Regions from separate parts of the Rugamonas sp. GW822-FHT03B10 genome, predicted to be linked through region 1. Evidence: predicted binding sites of a transcription regulator. Region 1 holds the regulator's gene; the other holds the start of a gene.
The links. The regulator LexA, encoded in region 1, represses DNA repair genes until DNA is damaged. The targets are predictions, from matches to a motif close to ACTGTATNNNNATACAGT.
Positions count from the first base shown of each region.

Region 2: AC1RQG_RS03595 (DNA topoisomerase IV subunit B) is a predicted target of LexA. The motif match lies at 1,713-1,730, and genes of this name have one in related genera.

Region 1 covers NZ_JBXANP010000030.1:13,370-17,522, reverse strand. Annotated here, with positions in the region: gene purF (amidophosphoribosyltransferase) at 1-152, shown strand, start outside; gene AC1RQG_RS26470 (cystathionine gamma-synthase family protein) at 212-1,456, shown strand; gene lexA (transcriptional repressor LexA) at 1,525-2,163, opposite strand; gene rpsF (30S ribosomal protein S6) at 2,420-2,806, shown strand; gene priB (primosomal replication protein N) at 2,825-3,133, shown strand; gene rpsR (30S ribosomal protein S18) at 3,149-3,439, shown strand; gene rplI (50S ribosomal protein L9) at 3,471-3,923, shown strand.
Region 2 covers NZ_JBXANP010000002.1:90,562-94,714, forward strand. Annotated here, with positions in the region: gene AC1RQG_RS03595 (DNA topoisomerase IV subunit B) at 1-1,687, opposite strand, end outside; gene AC1RQG_RS03600 (response regulator) at 1,841-2,695, shown strand; gene AC1RQG_RS03605 (SRPBCC family protein) at 2,823-3,290, shown strand; gene AC1RQG_RS03610 (ArsR/SmtB family transcription factor) at 3,277-3,666, shown strand.

The DNA of each region.
Region 1 (4,153 bases):
CCTCGTGCTTCGACGGCGTGTACGTGACGGGCGACATCTCCAAGGACTACCTGGACAAGCTGGAATATGCGCGCCACCACCCGAAGGCCGCGCCGGCCGAGGATGCGGCGCGCTCCCAGTTGAACCTGAACCTGGCCGCGACGGAAGGCTAAGTGCACACCCGGCGCCGGCAGCAGCCCGCGCCGGGTTTTTTGTATTCGGACCCGACGACATGAACGACAAGAAAAACTACGGCTTCACCACCACCATCCTGCACAACGACCGGCAGAAGGGCATCGAGCACGGTTCGCTGCACAAACCGATCCACACCTCGGTCGCGTTCGGCTATGGCGACGCGCGCCAGCTGGCCTCCGTGTTCCAGGGCAAGGAGCCGGGCTTCCGCTACGGCCGCCAGGGCAACCCCACCATCTCGGCGCTGGAGGACAAGGTCACCAAGATGGAGCAGGGCGTGGGCTCGATCTGCTTCGCCACCGGCATGGGCGCCATCGGCGCCGTGTTCCAGGCGCTGCTGCGGGCGGGCGACCACATGGTGTCGTCGTCCTTCTTGTTCGGCAACACCAACAGCCTGTGGCAGACGGCGGCCGGGCAGGGCGTGGACGTGGCGTTCGTGGACGCGACCGACGTGGCCAACGTGGAGGCGGCGCTGACGCCGGCCACCCGCCTGGTGTTCGTGGAAACCATCGCCAACCCGCGCACCCAGGTGGCGGACTTGAAGCGCATCGGCGAGCTGTGCAAGGCGCGCGGCATCCTGTACGTGGTCGACAACACCATGACCACGCCCTACCTGTTCCGTCCCAAGGACGTGGGCGCGGGCCTGGTGGTGAACGCGCTGACCAAGTCGATCGGCGGCCACGGCAACGCGCTCGGCGGCAGCCTGACGGACACCGGCGTCTACGACTGGAACCAGTATCCGCACATCTACGAGAACTACAAGAAGGCCGCGCCCGCGCAGTGGGGTCTGGCGCAGATCCGCGCCAAGGGCTTGCGCGACTTCGGCGCCTCGCTGGCGCCGGAGGCGGCGCACCACATCGCCGTGGGCGCGGAAACGCTGGCGCTGCGCATGGAGCGCACCAGCTCGAACGCGCTGGCGCTGGCGCGCATGCTGGAGGCCGACGCGCGCGTGGCGGCGGTCCACTATCCGGGGCTGGCGTCGCATCCGCAGCACGGCATCGCGGGCGAGTTGTTCCGCACGGCCGGTTCGCTGCTGAGCTTTGAGCTGAAGGACGGGATCGACTGCTTCGACTTCCTGAACCGGCTCAAGCTGGCCATCCCGGCCAGCAACCTCGGCGACACGCGCACGCTGATCATTCCGGTCGCGCACACCATCTTCTACGAGATGGGCCCGGCGCGCCGCGCGTCGATGGGCATCGCCGAATCGCTGATCCGGGTGTCGGTCGGCATCGAGGACGAGACCGACCTGCTGGACGACTTCCGCACCGCGCTGGCCGGCTGCTAAGCCACAAAAAAACGGGGCCGGAAATTGGGGGGTATCCCCATTTTCCGGCCCCGTTGTTATTCAGTGGTTCAGTGCCAGGTGCGCATCAGGCCCACGGCCAGGCCTTCGAGCGCGAATTCGTCCGCTTCGGGATCGACCTTGATGATCTTGAAGTCGGGATTCTCCGGCAGCAGTTCAATGGTGGCGCCGGTCTTGCGGTAGCGCTTGACCGTGACGTCGTTGCCGATCCGGGCCACGACGATCTGGCCGTTCTTGGCGCTGTCCACCTTCTTCACGGCCAGCAGGTCGCCGTCCATGATGCCGGCGTCGCGCATCGATTCGCCGCGCACCTTGAGCAGGAAGTCGGGCTTGGCCGAAAACAGGGCCGGGTCCACGCTGTAGCTGGTCTCCAGGTTTTCCTGCGCCAGGATGGGCGAGCCGGCGGCCACCCGGCCGATCAGCGGCAGCGACATCATCACGGTGGCCGCCACTTTATGGGCCGCCGCTTCCGCGTGTTCGCCGAGCAGGCGGATGCCGCGCGAGGTGCCGGCCGCGATCTCGATGGCGCCCTTGCGCGCCAGCGCCTGCAGGTGCTCCTCGGCCGCGTTGGCCGATTTGAAGCCCAGCTCGTTCGCGATCTCCGCGCGGGTGGGGGGGAAGCCGGTGTTCTCGATGGCATCCTTGATCAGGTTGAGGATTTGTTCTTGCCGTGCGGTGAGCTTAATCATGGGGGCGCCAGGGGCTGTGGATATAGACAGTCTGTATTTTTGTACAGTAGCGTCCCGTTGGCAAGAGCAATTCCTTGCTTTGAGCGAAATAATATGAAAAAAACCCGCGCGGGGGCCGTCCTGGGCCGCGCGGCGCGGCAATCCGGCCCGCAAGTTGTGTTTTCACGGGAAAGCTGCTATAGTCGCGGGCTTACCTCTTCCCACACCTGTCTTGACGCCAGGGTGGGCTATTTTCACAGTCCTTAAGGGAGTTTGCATGCGTCACTATGAAATAGTTTTCATCGTCCATCCGGACCAAAGCGAGCAAGTGCCCGCCATGATCGAACGTTACAAAGCCAGCGTAACCACCCGCGGCGGTTCGGTCCACCGTGTTGAAGATTGGGGCCGTCGTCAGATGGCTTACTCGATCCAGAAACTGGCCAAAGCACACTACATCTGCATGAACATCGAATGCGACAACGAGACCCTGGTCGAGCTGGAAACCGCGTTCAAATTCAATGATGCCGTGCTGCGTCACCTGACCGTCAAGATGAAGAAAGCGGAAACCGCTCCTTCGCCAATGATGAAGTCGGTACAACGTGAAGATGCAGCGAAATCCCATCGCGCTGAAGCTCCAGCGGCCGCCGCCGCTCCTGCAGCCTAAATTGCGCAGGAATCCGAGCTGAACGAACTCCGGTTCACTGCCCTCATCGCCGAGCGGGACGCCATCAGGTTCACCCCGGCCGGCATGCCGATCGTCAATGCTGTACTCCAGCACCGGTCGCAGCAGATGGAGGCGGGCATCGCCCGGTTGAGCGAGTTTGAAGTGTCCGCGGTCGCCGCGGGCGAGATTTCGACCCGTTTCAGCCAGACCCCGCTGGGGGGCGTGTATCAGTTCACGGGATTTCTGAACAAGAAAAGCCGCAATAGCAAAAGCCTGGTATTTCACATCATTGATTTTCGTGCTGTCGCAGACAGCGCACCCATTTAGATACAGGAGCCTAAAATGGCATTCGGTAAAAAGTTCGACAAAAACAAGCTCAAGCTGAAAGAAAAGCGCAAGCAACAAAACCCACTGTTCAAACGTAAGAAGTTCTGCCGCTTCACGGCCGCTCACGTGGAACAAGTGGACTACAAAGACGTAGACACGCTCAAGGACTTCGTCCAGGAAAACGGCAAGATCATGCCAGCACGTCTGACCGGTACCAAGGCGCACTACCAGCGCCAGGTTGACACCGCAATCAAGCGCGCCCGCTACCTCGCGCTGCTGCCATACACCGATCTGCACAACGCTTAATCGCGTCGTCTAGATAATCCTGGAGAGAACTATGCAAATCATTCTGTTGGAAAAAGTCGTCAACCTGGGCAACCTGGGTGAAGTCGTTAAAGTTAAAGACGGTTACGCACGTAACTTCCTGATCCCGCAAAAAATGGCCCGCCGCGCTACCGCGTCGGCCGTGGCGGAATTCGAAGTCAAGCGCGCTGAACTGGAAAAAGCCGCTGCCGCCAAGCTGGCCGCTGCCCAAGCCCAAGGCGAGAAGCTGAACGGCATGACCGTGACCGTGTCGCAAAAAGCGGGCGTGGACGGCCGTCTGTTCGGCTCCGTGACCAACTTCGACATCGCTGAAGCGCTGACCAAAGCTGGTTTCGCCGTTGAAAAAGCTGCCGTGCGCATGCCTACCGGTCCGCTGAAGACCGTCGGCGAGCACCCAGTGACCGTCGCTCTGCACACCGACGTGGTGGTGGAAGTGACCGTTGCTGTCGTGGGCGAAGCTGCCTAAGTAGCACCGCCTATGCGCGGGCGGCGACGCCCGCCGCAGAGCAATAAAAAAAAGCCGGGTTCGCCCGGCTTTTTCTATGGGGCGTCTAACTGGTTGATTTTGCAAGATATTGCCTTGCAGCACCGCCTTTCGCGGCGCCCGGTGACATTAGCCCTTTTTTGTAGGCAAGCTACGAAATTTTTTCTCGTCAATAATTTTTGGCGGCTGACTATGCAGGTATAATTCGCGCC
Region 2 (4,153 bases), on a different contig from region 1:
TCTTGCCGCGCGCCGGCGCGTCCACCCGGTAAAGCGGCGGGCGGGCGATGCAGATGTGGCCCTTGGCGATCAGCGCCGGGAAGTGGCGGAAGAACAGCGTGAGCAGCAGCACCTGGATGTGCGAGCCGTCCACGTCCGCATCGGACAGGATGCAGATCTTCCCGTAGCGCAGGCCGGACAGGTCGGGCGTGTCGCCGACCGTGTGCGGATCGACGCCGATGGCCACGGCGATGTCGTGGATCTCGTTGTTGGCGAACAGGCGGTCCTTGTCCGTCTCCCACGAGTTGAGCACCTTGCCGCGCAGCGGCAGGATGGCCTGGAATTCCTTGTCGCGGCCCATCTTGGCCGAGCCGCCGGCCGAGTCGCCCTCGACCAGGAACAGTTCATTGCGCTGCACGTCCGACGATTCGCAGTCGGTCAGCTTGCCCGGCAAAACGGCCACGCCGGACGATTTTTTCTTCTCCACCTTCTGCAGCGAGCGCAGACGCGACTGGGCCTGTTTGATCACCAGTTCGGCCAGCTTCTTGCCGTATTCGACGTGCTGGTTCAGCCACAGTTCCAGCGGCGGCTTGGCGAAGGTCGACACCAGGCGCACCGCGTCGCGCGAGTTCAGGCGCTCCTTGATCTGGCCCTGGAACTGCGGGTCCAGCACCTTGGCCGACAGCACGAACGAGACGCGCGCGAACACGTCCTCGGGCAGCAGCTTGACGCCCTTGGGCAGCAGCGAGTGCATCTCGACGAAGTTCTTGACGGCGCCGAACAAGCCTTCGCGCAGGCCCGATTCGTGGGTGCCGCCGTTCGGGGTGGGGATCAGGTTCACATACGATTCGCGCACCACGGCGCCTTCCTCGGTCCACGCCACCACCCAGGCCGCGCCCTCGCCCTCGGCGAAGCCCTCCGCGTCCGGGCCGGCGAACTGCGCGCCCTCGAACAGGGGGATCACGGTCTCGCCGTTCGAGCACTGGGCCAGGGCTTCGGTCAGGTAGCCGCGCAAGCCCTCGTTGTACTGCCAGGTCTGGGTGTCGCCGGTCTTGGCGTTGGTGAGCGTGACGGACACGCCCGGCAGCAGCACGGCCTTGGAGCGCAGCAGCCGTTGCAGCTCGACCTGCGAGATCAGCGGCGAATCGAAGTATTTGGGGTCGGGCCAGGCCGTGACGCGGGTGCCGGACTTCTTGCCGTCGCGCGGCGCGGGCGCCGACGACAGCGGTTCGACCACGTCGCCGTGCTCGAAGGCCAGCTTGTGCAGGCCGCTGCCGTCCGGCTCCTTGCGCCACACCATGATCTCGAGCCGCTTCGACAGCGCGTTGGTGACCGACACGCCGACCCCGTGCAGGCCGCCCGAGAAGGCGTAGGCGCCGCCCGAGCCCTTGTCGAACTTGCCGCCCGCGTGCAGGCGCGTGAACACGATCTCCACGGTCGGCACGCCTTCCTCCGGGTGCAGGCCGACCGGGATGCCGCGGCCGTCGTCCTCCACGGTGATGCTGCCGTCCGCGTTCTGCGTCACGACGATGTTCTTGCAATGGCCGCCGAGCGCCTCATCGGAGGCGTTGTCGATCACCTCCTGGATGATGTGCAGCGGATTCTCGGTGCGGGTGTACATGCCCGGGCGTTGCTTGACGGGCTCCAGTCCCTTGAGGACGCGGATGGATGATTCGCTGTAGTCGGATGCGGGTTTTTTAGTGGCCATACGTGGTCAGGCTTGTCAATTCGATACTGGGTTTATGTACAGGTTTAAGCAAACGCCTGCGTATTCTATCCTCAACGGGCCGCCATGGTGGCATTCGCGCGGCCGGGATGGGGCACAAATTGTGGTTAAATGGGGAAAACAGCAGGTTCAGACATGGTTATGCCCAACACGCCGATCCCGACTCCGATGCCCACCGGGCGTTTTCCGTTCGCCGTGCGCCTGCTCGGCTTCGCGCCGGACGAGGCGCAAACCTTGGCGGCCCAGCTGGCGGGCGCGCCCGCGCCGGGGCCGGCGTATTTTTGCCTGTCCGAACACAGTTTGCAAGAGCCGGACCTGCTGATCGCCAACGGCGACGACCTCAAGGCGCTGGCCGCGCTGTCGGCGCTGGCGGCCGGCGCCATCCGCCCGGCCCTGATCCTGGGCACGCCCGCGCTGGCCCTGCCTTACGCCACCCTGGAACGTCCGCTCGACTGGGACGCCGTGTACGCGGAACTGGCGCAACTGGTCGCGCGCCGGGCCGACGCCCTCGCCAAGCTGACTGCGGCCGGCATGCCGCCGCTGCCCGAACGGCGCCGGCGCGAACGGCTGGACCTGGACCTGACCGACCCGGCCGACTACGCGGCCATGCGGCGCCAGCCCGCGCGCGGCACGGTGCTGGTGGTGGACCACAACGCCACCTTCGCCACCCATCTGGGCAGGCTGCTGCAGCCGCTGGGGATACCCGTCGAGTGGGCCGGCAGCGAGACGGAGGCCGTGCTCACCTGCGGCGCGCGGGCCGTGTCCGTGGCGCTGATCCACACGGCCATGCACCTCGATCCGTATCTGCTGTGCGCCGAGCTGCGGGCCAGCGGCGGCCCGTTGCAGCCGGCCGTGGTGCTGCTGGTGGCGCCGCCGTTCGTGTACGACGCGCGCAAGGGCAGCGCCGCCGGCGCGGAAGGCATCCTCGACCTGCCGGTGGCGGACCCGCTGCTGCGCGCGGCCATCAAGAAGCTGATGGGCATGGCCTGACACGGCCCGCCCGCGTGCGCGTTTTGCGCAACTAAATGGTTGCATTTCTCCGTTGCGTGTCCTATCCTGATCTTGCAACCAGATGGTTGCCTATCAACCGCAGACGAATGGAAAGGAGAACCGCAGCATGACTACCGCATCGGAAACCGACCGTATCGAACGCAGCATCCTCATCAACGCCAGCCGCGCCAGCGTGTGGCGCGCCCTGTCCGAGGCCGAGCAATTCGGCGTCTGGTTCGGCGCCGACATGAAGGGCCAGCGCTTCCAGCCCGGCCAGCGCGCGCGCGGACGGATGACCTCGGAAGGGATGGAGCACATCTTCCTCGACGTGGTGCTCGACCGCATCGAACCGCAGGACTTGTTGTCATTCCACTGGCATCCGTACCCGATGGACCAGACCATCGATTACACGCAGGAGCAGCCCACGCTGGTGACGTTCACGCTCAAGGACGCGCCGGGCAATGGCATCTTGCTGACGGTGGTGGAAACGGGCTTCGACCAGATCCCGCAGCACCGGCGCCGCAAGGCGTTCGAGATGCACTCGGAGGGCTGGGTGTACCAGCTCAAGAACGTGGAACGCTATGTCAGCCAATAGTGCGCAAAGGTCGCAACAGGGCGGCACGGCCGGCGCGGGTGGGGCGGCGGCTTCGTCGGACCCATCGCTGGCCCATGTGTTCGCGGCCCTCGGCGATCCCACCCGTTTGAAACTGGTGTCCGCGCTCAGCGCCGGCGGCGCCCTGTCGATCGCCCAGCTGACCCAGGGCACCGACATCAGCCGCCAGGGCGTGACCAAGCATCTCAACGTGCTGGCCGAGGCGGGCGTCGTGCGCGACGTCCGGCTCGGCCGCGAGCGCTTGTGGCAGCTGGAGTCGGCCAGCATCAACGACGCCCGGCGCGCGCTGGACGCCATCGGCCGCGAATGGGAACAAGCGCTGTCGCGCCTCAAGCGCTTCGTCGAGAAGGACGACTGATCGTGGCGGTATATCAAGGGTGACTCTGGCCACTGCGGCGCCCCCGCCGTAGATACCTACCTCGTCGTCTATTTTTCGGGAGGTGCTCTAAGACGGCTAAAGCGGGCTACTCAAGTCTAATTTCGAGGAGATTGAGCTAATCAACTCTATTGCAGTCTAATTATCAGGAACTAGTCCCAAGAATTAGACCACTTTAGAGCGGAGAGCAAGTTCCTATCGCTACTTTTAGAGCGAATTAGAGCCGGTTTGGAGCGTTCCAGAGTGTTCTAGCGCGTTCTAGACCAAATTAGCCTGATGTAGAGCTTTTAGACCGGGGGGGCACCATGAGCTACTCTATCCCCGTCCACTTGCCGCACGACGCGTTCCAAACGCTCACGGCATACACGGGCGAGCCTTGATTTTTTTACGGCTTGTTTACACCCGCTCCCCGAGTCTTTACACCACTTTTAGATCGGTCCCGATAACCTGCTCACTGTCAAAACAAGAC